Regions from separate parts of the Haloimpatiens massiliensis genome, predicted to be linked through region 1. Evidence: a T-box and tRNA genes for the amino acid it is inferred to sense, from the RefSeq annotation. Region 1 holds a T-box; the other holds one or more tRNA genes.
What was found. A T-box is a leader RNA that pairs with one kind of tRNA and senses whether it is charged. The one in region 1 lies ahead of C1715_RS17560 (methionine--tRNA ligase), so its partner is inferred to be a tRNA-Met.
Positions count from the first base shown of each region.

Region 2: it has a tRNA-Met gene. The T-box ahead of C1715_RS17560 (methionine--tRNA ligase) is inferred to sense a tRNA for this amino acid. The anticodon was not compared.

Region 1 is NZ_LT854640.1:1,988,386-1,994,828, reverse strand. It holds gene C1715_RS17570 (DUF445 family protein) at 1-366, shown strand, start outside; T-box leader at 1,069-1,313, shown strand; gene C1715_RS17560 (methionine--tRNA ligase) at 1,389-3,380, shown strand; gene C1715_RS17555 (DUF362 domain-containing protein) at 3,695-4,807, shown strand; gene C1715_RS17550 (TatD family hydrolase) at 4,970-5,731, shown strand; gene C1715_RS17545 (3D domain-containing protein) at 5,936-6,443, shown strand, end outside.
Region 2 is NZ_LT854637.1:329,969-336,411, reverse strand. It holds gene hpt (hypoxanthine phosphoribosyltransferase) at 1-250, opposite strand, end outside; gene tilS (tRNA lysidine(34) synthetase TilS) at 253-1,638, opposite strand; gene spoIIE (stage II sporulation protein E) at 1,838-4,225, opposite strand; tRNA gene C1715_RS04675 (tRNA-Met) at 4,585-4,661, opposite strand; tRNA gene C1715_RS04670 (tRNA-Met) at 4,665-4,740, opposite strand; tRNA gene C1715_RS04665 (tRNA-Leu) at 4,746-4,834, opposite strand; gene C1715_RS04660 (S1 domain-containing RNA-binding protein) at 5,237-5,650, opposite strand; gene C1715_RS04655 (FtsB family cell division protein) at 5,716-6,003, opposite strand; gene yabQ (spore cortex biosynthesis protein YabQ) at 6,060-6,443, opposite strand, start outside.

The DNA of each region.
Region 1 (6,443 bases):
GATGAAATTCTATCTGGAGAAGTTTTTTGTGGAAAACTTCTGAATATTATTGAAAATTTTATAAAGTCTATTTTTCATAAGCCGCTTAAAAATATATTTAAGAGACATGAAGATACTATTACACAATATTCCTATGGTATGACAAAAAATCTTTATAATAGATTTATTGAAAATGAGGCAGAGTCAGTAATAGAAGCGTTAGATATAGCTGGCATTACTGAGGAAAGGATAAATTCCTTTGATGTGGTTTTTGCAGAAAAAATAATTTTAGAAATAGCTAGCAAGGAACTTAGTGCCATTACTTGGCTAGGAGGAGTTTTAGGAGGAATTATGGGATTAGTTTCATCCCTAATTGCATCACTGTAAGCCATAAATTGCTACGCAATTTATGGCCAGTGTGCTAGAGGGCTAGTAAAGGATAATTTTTCTTCATTGCATTACGAAAAATTTTACAATTTAAAAAAGATAACATAATTTCACAACGTGAAATTATGTTATCTTTTTTGGCTTAACTTAAATCTTTTATTGGCGATAGCCAGCGAAAATACTAAAACTAAAATTTATACAACCCTATGCCTCACGGTAAAATGAATTAAATTTTAGCTATTATCTTATTTTCATAAGTATCATATAACTTTTCGAAAGGTTACGCCTAAAAAATAATATGAGCGCTCTCTTTTTTATAAATCAAAGATTTTCCATAGCATAGCGGAGGAAAATCCTCCTTTAGTAGGCTTCTCCTCCCAAATCACATACATATTAAACTAAAAATCTGATTTTAATGTAGTAATAAATGTGGAATTTAGGACTATTGAACTAGCCCTAGAACTTCTTATGTCTCACAGTTAAAGACCCGTTAAGAAGCTTTCATGTTTGAACGAGGAACGAGTGAGTTTGAAAGCTTTAGGGGCTTTAACTGTGGGACATTTAGAAGTTCTTGGCGTATTGTGAACAGTCCCAAATTATACATTTATTACGGAATTAAAATCAGATTTTTCTTCAATGTATTGCTTCACAATTTTCTTAAAACTTGACATAAAAATATTTATTTATTATAATTTTAAAAAAATGAAGGCAATGAAGAGAGAAGTAGTTATTTTGTAAACTTACAGAGAGTTTCAGGTGCTGAGATGGAACAGTGGAAAATTTAACGAAACAAGTCTCGGAGCTGCATACGGATCTTATTTTTAAAATAAGTGATGCTATGACGTTTGTTCACGTTACAGAACTAGAGTATATTTTGTACTTGATAAGGTTAGTATGGCGACATATTAATGAAATAGGGTGGCAACGCGGTATAATTCGCCCCTACAAATTTATTGTAGGAGGTGTTTTTTTTACGGTTTTTTACTGAAAAAACAGCAATTATATTTTAAGGAGTGTTTGTTATGGAAAAAAGAGAAATAAAAAGACCTATATTTCCTAAAAAAGCTGTAGTAACTGCTGGTATGCCCTATGGTAATAAAGAATTACATTTTGGCCATGTAGGAGGTGTCTTTGTACACGCAGACGTTTTCGCAAGGTTTTTACGAGATAGAATTGGTGAAGAAAATGTTATATTTGTATCAGGAACAGATTGCTATGGCTCACCAATTTCAGCAAGCTATAGAAAAGTTGTAGATGAAAATAATTATAAGGATACCATAGAAGATTATGTTCGTGAAAATCATAATAAACAAAAAGAAGTACTAGATAAATATGAAATGAGCTTAAATCTATATGGGGCTTCTGCACTTGATAGAGCTGGAGAAATACACAAGGAAATATCTGAAGAAGTATTCAACAAGCTATATGAAGGTGGGTATTTAGTTAAGCTATCTTCCCCTCAATTTTATGATCCTGATTTTAAAGTATTCTTAAACGGACGACAAGTAGTTGGCAAATGCCCTATAGAAGGATGTACTTCAGATAATGGCTATGCTGATGAGTGTTCCTTAGGACATCAATATATGCCAAGTGAACTCATAGAACCAAAGAGTATTTTATCAGGTAAAACACCAGAATTAAGGGATGTGACCAACTGGTATTTTAAATTAGATGAGTATAATGACATTTTAAGTGATAGAGTAGATTATTTAAGAACACATTCTAATTGGCGTAAGTATTTACTAAATACTGTTGAAGAATTTTTAAAGAAGCCAATTATTTATGTTAAACGTAAGCAGTTAGAAGGTATTTCAGATTTAGAAGAGAAATTACCCAAGCACACAATAATTGATGAGCCAAAGAAACCCTCTATTACTTTTGTATTTGATAATCTTAATGATAGAGATTTGGCAAGAAAAGTATTTGATAAAATGGGAATTCGTTTTAGAACAGGTAAAACACTAGTGCCTTTTAGGGTATCAGGAAATGTTGAATGGGGTATTGAGGTGCCTGAAAAAGATAATCTTAAGGATTTAACTTTTTGGGTTTGGCCAGAGTCCCTTTGGGCACCTATTTCTTTTACTAAAACTTATCTTGAAGCTATAGGCAGAGATTCTGAGGAATGGAAAACCTGGTGGCATTCTGAGGAGGCAAAGGTGTATCAATTTATAGGTGAGGATAATATTTATTTTTACGCAATTGCAGAGATGGCAATGTTTATGGCATTGTTAGGTGTTAATAGTAAAGATAAAGTAGATTGGCATCATATTTATCTTCCTCATTTAATTGCAAATAATCATCTATTATTTATGAATAAAAAGGCAAGCAGTAGTAGTGCCATTAAGCCACCTATGGCAAGAGATTTGTTGGAGCACTATACAGCAGAACAGTTACGTATGCATTTTTTAAGCCTTGGACTATCAAAGAAAAGTGTTAGTTTTGCACCGCAAGCATTTATGGCAGAAGAAGATAAAGAAGGTCCAGATACAGTTTTAAAAGATGGTAATTTATTGACTAATGTATTTAATAGACTTGTTCGTTCTTGTTTTTACACTGCACAAAAACATTATGATAGCACCATACCAGTAGGAGAAGTTAGTAGCAAAATTATAGAAGAGTCTAATGAAACTATTATTACCTATGAAAGACACATGTACAATCACGAATTCCATAGTGTAATTTATGTTTTAGACAGCTATATTCGAAATATGAATAAGTATTGGGCAAATAACATGAAAATTGCAGATGGTAATGGAGATGATAATCTACGTAAGCAAATATTAATAGATGCATTCCATGCTGTAAGAACTGCTATTACCTTACTTCATCCAATTGTACCAAGTAGCTGTGAATTGGTAAGAGAATATCTAAAGGTAAATGAAAAGCTTTGGAATTGGGATTATATATTTGCTCCAATATACACATTTATAGAAGATGCCTTGAACCATAAACTAAAATATTTGGAACCTCGTATGGACTTCTTCAAAAAGCATGAAAGTCAAATTTCAGTATAGCTAAGAAATTTAATATATTTTTCCGTAAGGCATTAGCTTGTATAAATCTTAGCTTTAATATTTAGGCTGGCTGTCACCAATAAAAGATTTTCTGTAGCATAGCGGAGGAAAATTCTCCTTTAGTAGGCTGTCTCCCTTATAAGTAATGTACGTATGAAACGAAAAATCTGTCTTTAAGGTAACAATAAATATATTTATTGTTACCTTAAAGACAGATTTTTCTTATGACACTTACATCACAATATTCTTATTTTGCAATGACTATAAAGTGGTGTATAATTGTATTAATATTTAATAGGTGAGGGTGATAAAGTATGGAAAAGTCAAAGGTTTACTTTATGGATTTGAGGACAAAGTCAGGTAGAAATTTAATAGACAAATTTAATAGCTTATTAATACAGGCTGGTATAAAAGACATAGATTTTAGGGATAAATTTACAGCTATAAAAATACATTTTGGTGAACCAGGAAATCTAGCGTATATAAGACCTAATTATGCTGCTGAGGTAGTTAAATTAATAAAAGAGCTAGGTGGAAAGCCGTTTTTGACAGATTCAAATACACTTTATACTGGTAAAAGGGCAAATGCATTAGATCATTTAGAAACTGCTTATATACATGGATTTAATCCTTTAACTGTAGGATGTCATATTATAATAGCAGATGGAATAAAGGGAAGTAGTTATAGAGAAATAGAAATAAATGGTAAACATTGTAAAACTGCCAAAATCGGAACAGCTATAGCAGATTCAGATATAGTTATTTCTATGAACCACTTTAAAGGACATGATATGACGGGATTTGGTGGAGCACTTAAGAATCTTGGAATGGGTTCTGGCTCAAGAGGTGGCAAAATGGAAATGCATTCAGCTTCTAAACCATGGATTAAGAAAGATGAATGTGTAGCTTGTAGGTCATGTATAAAACACTGCCCAGTTCAGGCAATAACTCTTGATAAGAATAAAAGTGCAGATATAAATTATGATAAATGTATAGGCTGTGGTCAATGTGTTGCAGTATGTAAATTTAATGCGGCATTAGTAAAATGGGATGAGGCTGCGGATATTGCTAATGAAAAGATAGCGGAATATGCATTTGCTGTAGTTAAAGACAAACCTAACTTACATATAAATTTTATAATGAATGTGTCACCTAATTGTGATTGTTGGTCCCATAATGATGTACCAATAGTACCGGATATAGGTATTGCAGCATCCTTTGATCCTGTAGCGTTAGATATGGCTTCTGTGGATATGGTAAATAATTCTCCAGTTGCAAAGGGTAGTGAATTAGAGGAAAAGCATATACATGAAGGTGAAGATAAATTTAATGGATTATATGTAAATACTGATTGGAAATGTAGTGTAGAACATGGTGAAGATATTGGGTTAGGAAATAGAAATTATGAGTTAATAGTAATTAATTAAAATTAAAATTAATATAATTAAAGTGTAAAACTATAAAAATTCATAACCATAGATGATAAAATCATGACATGGTTTTGTGAATGTATAAAAGGAAATTTTATCATCTATAGTTAATAGATATAGTTAATAGAATAAATATTAGATGAACTGAGGAGGAAAGTAATGATTTTTGATTCACATGCTCATTACGATGACGAATCTTTTAATGAAGACAGAGAAGAAGTGATTAGTGAGCTTGAAAAAAATAATATTATTGGTGTTTTAAATTGTGGAGCATCTATAGAAGGGGCGAGAGATTCAGTTAAATTAGCTGATAAATATGATTTTTTTTATGCTGCGGTAGGAATTCATCCCGAATATGCTGATAAATTAGATAATAATGTTTTAGATGAATTAAGCGAACTAGCTAAAAATCCTAAAGTAAAAGCTATAGGCGAAATAGGATTGGATTATTATTATGAAGAAAATCCTGAAAGACAAGTTCAAAAAGATGCCTTTGTAAAGCAGATGGAATTAGCTAAACAATTGAATTTCCCTGTAGTTATACATGACAGAGATGCACATGGGGATACTCTAGAAATAATTAAAAAGTTTCCAGAAGTGAAGGGTGTTGTACACTGTTTTTCAGGAAGTCCGGAGTTTGCAGTAGAATGTTTAAAGTTAGGATACTATATAGGATGTACTGGAGTGGTGACTTTTAAAAATTCTAAAAAAATCATAGAGGTATTAAAATCCGTTCCTATGGATAGAATATTAGTTGAGACTGATTGCCCATATATGGCACCAGTTCCTTATAGAGGAAGAAGAAATAGATCTGATTATATTGAATTTATAATAAAAAAAATATCAGAGATTAAGAATATATCCACAGAAGATATAGAGAAAATTACAATACAAAATACAAAAAGCTTGTTTAAAATATAAATTTAGTGTAGAATGTATTTAATATTATATGTGGAATAAAAAGGTAACTATTTTGGTGCTTATAGCTATTATTATTTTAATAATTTTATATATATTTTATGCATGGGATGCATTGGTTAATATGACAAGAGGCATGGAAATTTGACAAAATATGCGAAAGTCTATATAATAAATTTTGTCTATGCCAAAGGGAGGTAGTTTACTATGAAACAGAAAGCAAGGGACCTGTCTAATAAATGCTTTGCTAAGGGTCCAGTAGCTGTGCTAGTAGTAATCCTGTTAATTATAGGAGTAACTTTAGGGATTGCTACCATAAAAAAGACAGTTTCAGTAGTAATTGACGGAAAAGAGCAAAAAGTAGTTACCTATAGAAGTGACTTAAAGAAAATTCTAGCAGACAATAATATACGGATAGAGAATAAGGACAAAATTAGTGTGAATTTGGACAGTGAAGTAAAAGACGGAGATAAAATAAATATAAAGAAGGCAGTAAAGGTCAAAGTTGATGTAGATGGGAAAATTTTATCCATAGTAACAGCTGAAGATACTGTTGAAGATATGCTAGATCAAGAAGGCATTAAAGTGGAGAAAGAAGATAGAGTACAGCCATCTATAGATAACAAAATTACTAATGGAATGGATATTTCTATCACAAGAGTTACTTCTAAAGTTGTTAAAGAAAATAAAGCATTGGATTTTACTACAGTGGTGA
Region 2 (6,443 bases), on a different contig from region 1:
TTACAACTCCTGAAGTCTGAGAAGAGTTACCATAACTTGATACATCCATAAAGTCAATATGGCAAGGTATAGATATTTCTCTTATAAGATCTGTCATAAACATAACAGAGCCCTTTAGTATACCAATCAAAATCAAATCTTTCCCTTTGTACTCTTCACTTATTTTTTTTGCTATTTCCTTTGTCTTCTCTTTTAATTGTTCAGCAGTATATAGAACCTCTTTTACATCCTCACATACATATGCGGTCATCTTTATTCCCCTCTCTTAAACTGGATTTTTAATATTTTCTTTGTATTTTTATCAATTTTAAATTTCTCACTTATCCTATATCCCCACACCCATGCTATTTCATCTCCAAAGCATATCAGTGGTATTTCATCTCTCTCTTCCTTAGGAACTTTTAAATCCATGAATATATCCTTTAATTTTTTTGTACCTCTCATCCCAATAGGTTGAAATTTATCTCCTTGTCTTCTATATCTATAAGTTATTTCCCCTTTTACCTTTTCATAATCAAAATACTTGGTAAAATTATTTCCTTTTAAATTATATTCTTCTTCTTTTGTTTGTATTTCAATCTTTAAATAAAGATTTTTCTCTTTTATTAAATATTTTTTATCCATTTCTAATGTTAATTCTTTTTTTTCTTTATTCACAGTTGATATATTTACATACATATGAATGTCCCCATAATTATTTGTAGCAACTAAGTTCTCAGGTAAATTAATCTTTTTTCCCGTACAACCCTTTTGAATATGTATTATATCATATATGTGTTTTGTCTCTAAATTATACAAATTTCCTTTTAATTTTTTTAAGGCTATTCTTATAACTCTAGACAATATAGCCTCATGTTCTTTAAATAATTCTTTTCTTACTATAATTTTACCATATTCTAAAGTACAATACTCCTTATATTTATCACTTGCTACTAAATCTATGTATTCATTATCCTTAAAAAGTATATTTGCAAATCTATTTATAGTACTAACTATATCATTATTAAAATTTTTTTCTATGTATGGTATTAATTCCAACCTAACTTTATTTCGGGAATATATACTCTCAAAATTCGTTTTATCTATTCTAGCATTAATTTTATTATCATTGCAATAACTTTCTATTTCCTTTCTAGTTAATTTTATTATAGGTCTCACAACTATGCCATCTCTTATAGGCTTTATTCCAACTGCGCCAGCCAAACCAGTACCCCTCATTATCCTCATAAGCACAGTTTCCGCTTGATCGTTAGCGTTATGAGCCACAGCAATTTTTTGAGCTACCAGCTTATTTTTAAGTTCATAGAAAAAATTATACCTAGCATCTCTTCCTGCTGTTTCACAGGATATATTTTGTTCTAAAGCTATGGAATTTATATCTATTCTTTTACTATAGTACTGTACATTTATTTTTTTACAGTATTCTTTAACGTATCTCTCATCGTCATCTGCCTCATTTCCTCTTAAGCAATGATTTATATGTGCTACAACTATTTCTATATGTAGCTTTTCCTTAAGTAAATAAAGCATATGAAGTAAGCACATAGAATCTGGCCCTCCAGATACTCCAACTATTACCTTATCGCCCTTTTTAAACATTTGGTATTCATCGATAGTACTTAACACCTTTTGTAACATTTAAACACTTCCTACAAAATTATATTTTCATAATAAACAATTATAACATAAATAAAGAATGAGAATAAGTTTTTTTAGAACTTATTCCCATTCTATTAAAAAACATATATAAAAACAACCCTTTATGTGTGTTTTAGTATAAATTACCTGTACTTTTATTTAAGCCCCACTGAACTCCAATTTCTAGCATATGATATTTTTAATATAAATCATACACCTTTGACACCATTATAGTCATATCATCCCTAACCTTGCCCTTATTTAATTTCATAGATTGCTCCATAAGTCCTTCAGCAACTTCTCTAGGATTATTACTATTGATTCTTTCTAAATATTTAATTACCCAATCATTTCTACCTACATTTTCACTATTATAATCTACCACACCATCTGTAACCATTACAATCATATCTCCATTATTAAGTTTACATTTTTTCAAATCTGCATCCACCTTATCTAATATTCCAATAGGCAAACTTTTAGACTCTATGGTTTTTACTCTATTAGATTTTTTTATAAAAGTTGAGGCCGCTCCAACTTTTATAAATTCTGCTTCACCAGTATATAAGTTTATATTTCCCAAATCTACAGTAGAGAATTTTTCCTCTTCGTAAAACTTTAATGACATAATAGAATTAACCGCATTAATAGAGGTATTTTCACTAAATCCTGAGTTCATAAAATTTTCAATCATTTCTACTACTGCTGTGCTTTCCTCACTAGCCTCTGGGCCAGATCCCATTCCATCACTTAATAACATTATATAGTTTCCATCATTACCTTTCCCAAAACTATAACTATCTCCATTATATTCTTCTCCATCCTTGCACCTTCTCTTTACATAGGAGGATATATGGTATTTAGGCATCTCTTTAAAGTTTACAGTACATTGTCCTGTGTTATTGTCTATAAAACATCCCTCTTCCTCTATACACATACTTCTTCCAGTAACCTCATCTATCAAAGGCAATATTTCTTTAACACATTTTTGTTTGCTTGTACAACTATCCATAGTCAATTTTACAGCACTGCGCCCGTTTTTGTCTAAGAAGCATGTAACATCACTATATTTTATATTTTCCTTATTTAATATTCTTATAACTTCACGCTCTAAAGTAACATTAAAATGAACCCCGTATGCAAAGTCATCAGTAGCTTCTTTTATAGACTTTGCCATATTACTTATCTGATCTGATAATATCTTTCTTCCTTCCTGTAATCTTACATTTAAAAGCTCACTTATTATATAATTATTTCCTATTTCCTCCGTGTTCTTTAATAAAAATTCTTTGTTTATGCACTTTCTATCAATTTCTTTTGGAATTATCTTTCGCCCTTGTTGATAGTTTTGTATCAGTTCTCCAAAAGCAGAATAAGTATAGTGCAATTCTCTTTTCCAACACATGCCCTTCATACTGCAATTGCTACAAACCCTATCAGCTAAATTTTCTATCAAAGATGCACTTTTATTTTTCATACTCAAGTTTTCATTTTTGGATAAATGAGCCAAAGTATCTGACATATTATTAAGTACTGTTGAAAAACTATTTAATCTTTTTTCAAAAATTTTTTTAACCTTTTCAATATACTCTTCACTAATATACTTTTCCTTTTCTTCTCTATTAACCTCTAAACTCACCCTCTCATAAAAGCTCCTTGGTATTAATAAAAAAATTGTAGCAGCTATTATAGGCTCTATAAGTTTAAATTGCTGAACACTTTTAGAATAAACCGTCACTATAAAAAATGTTATTATAAATGCCAAAGACGTAGCCCATCTACCCATTTCTCTGAAAGCCCCTCCTATTAAGGCACACAAACCATAAATACTAGTATATATGCTTATATCCTTTGCTCCTAATCCTATGACTGCTCCAAGTGCTACCCCTGTAGCAGACCCAATACCACTTCCACTTACATAAGTTAAAATAGATATAAATGTCAATGACAATACATTCCATAAAGATATGTTTCGTATTTTTATTCCATAAGTACCCGCTAATACCAAGGATACAAATATAGCCATAGTTATTAATTCTTCACTGTTATATAGATGTTTTGTATTTAATTCTTTAAAGCATAAAATAGAATGATCAATAATAAAATATAATGGAATGATACACGCCATTTCTAAAAAACAAAACAATAAAGTTGTTCCCATGGGTTTTTTTAATATAAACAGCTGGTACATAATAAATTCTAAGAGTATTATGCTACACGTAACTATAACCTTTTTACTTCTACTAATACTTTTTAAGCAATAAAATATTACAGTTACCAGGGATATAGCTATTAAATATTTTCCTATTCCCTGTAATGAATTATGTATCCAAACATAACCTAAAACACTTCCAGCACAAGGGAACAAGAATACATAATCCTCAAAGTAGCACAACATAGCTATAAGCAATGCAATGCCAAAAGGAGCCATAAAATTCATTATAGTAACTCTGCTCATAAATAAAGCTATAATGAAACTAATTACCCCTTTCAGTATTACATTTAAATTTAAACTTTTTTTGTTTTCTTCCTCCTTCTGCACTCCAGATACTCTTTGGTATGGAAAAACATTAACACCGTATTGCATATTCACCCTCCCCAACCTTAATTAATAAATTAATTATAGCAAAATTGAGTGGTAATAATTGTCAATATATCTGTCTAAAACAAATTTCTTTAAGACAATAAAAAACATAAATTGGTAATTTTCTTCCATTATTTGTAATATGTATTGCTATATTATTATTGCCTCTATACTGGTTTTTAATATAAATTCTTAAGCTATATGTCATTTTAGACGTTACTTTTTTTTTAATAAACAAACTATATAAAAAAGTCGTTATATATACTCTTTTGATATGATTTAGGGAAATTTTTTTGTTAAAAGAATTTAAGAAATGTAAAGTTCTTAGAAACTAAAAAACCTCACAAAAATGTGAGGTTTCTTGGTAGCGGAAATAGGACTTGAACCTACGACACTTCGGGTATGAACCGAATGCTCTAGCCAGCTGAGCTATTCCGCCATGTGGTTGCGGGGACAGGACTTGAACCTGTGACCTTCGGGTTATGAGCCCGACGAGCTACCAGCTGCTCCACCCCGCGACATTTGGTGCTGAAGACCGGAATCGAACCGGTACGGTGTTTTAGCACCGCAGGATTTTAAGTCCTGTGCGTCTGCCAGTTCCGCCACTCCAGCGAGTTTTTGCCTAATCTCAAGGACAGATTTTATTATATAGTATATATGAAGACATGTCAACAACTTTTTAAAATATTTTTAATTTCCATTTTAAAAAACTCAATTTTCCAACCCCAAACATTAGTGCCATTAGCCCATCACCATCAGCACTTGATATTGAAATATATAATTTGACCACTGCACTTTCGAACATAATTTTCAAGTTATACATTAGATAAATAAAGGAAATAAAAATATAATTTTTATTTTATAACTGCGAAAATTGAATTAACTATTGATCCCTATTAATTTATGCAGTATTAAAAAGCATCAACCATATTAATAAATATGACTATGCTATAAATAAAGGGCTATTAAAGTCTTTATTTATACTTTAATAAGCCCTTAGTATTCTTTTAAATACTACATACCAGAACCTCTTTTATTGCGGCCACCATTCTTCATATTTTGGTGCTTCTTTATGTCTTGGAATTTTTCCTCACTTTCCTTTAGAAACTTTGAGATTCTATCTTCAAAGTTTACAACTTCATTCTTAGCTTTTTCCTTTTGCCAGTCAATTTCTACTGGCCTAACAGTTTTTTTAACTGGATTAGCCTGCTTTATTGATAGGCTCATTCTTCCATTATCATCTATGGAAAGAACTTTAACTTTAACTTTTTCTTTTTCTTTTAGATGTTTACTTACATCTTTTACATATGATTCTGAAACCTCAGAAATATGTACTAGTCCTGTTTTGCCCTCCACTTCTACAAACGCACCAAAATTAGTAATATTTACCACTGTACCTTCTGTAATACTTCCTACTTTTAAGGTCATGTTAAAAAGACTCCTCCTTAATAAAATAATGTTCTATAGAAAATAATTTTGAAAACTAATTTAAACTACTTTGAACTTTCCTTAGATGAATTGTTGATTACAGGAGTCTCTCCTTTTTTAATAAAGTTTAATTTTTCACGTGCTATCTTTTCTATATAGCCATCACTTTTAGACATTTGAACTTGATCCTGTAATTCATTATTTTTTTTCTTAACTGCACTTAATTCCTGTTTCTTTTGATTCTTTTCTTCTTTAACTCTTCCTATTGTCACTTGTTGATTTACAAAAATACCAATCATGTAAACCACTAATATAGCCAGTATTATTTTTTTAAAACTAATCTTTTTTTTCATAACACATATCCTCTTCTTTTTAATAATATAGACTATATATATATTTTAAGTTGCTTTTACTTTTTATTCAAGGTATTTTTGTACTTTTTATTTTTTTTCTTTTTTTTTGAAAATGCGTAGGTAAAAACTCCAAATATATAACTAACATTATTTACCGTTATACGCAATATTTTTCCAATACCTCTGTTAGTTTTACTTGTGAATCTCAAAAAATGTTTACTAACTATCTTCAAATAAACAAATAAACCAAAGGCAATATAAATATAACAATAAAATCCCATATATGCATAATTTGTAATAAACAAAAATATAAAAACAATTATAGCAGCAAAAATCCAAAATAGCACATCTTGTATAAATACTATTATCTTATTATTACATCTGCCCCGTATACTTCTATACACATCAAATAAAACCCCTGTTAGCACCCCTGCTAGAAT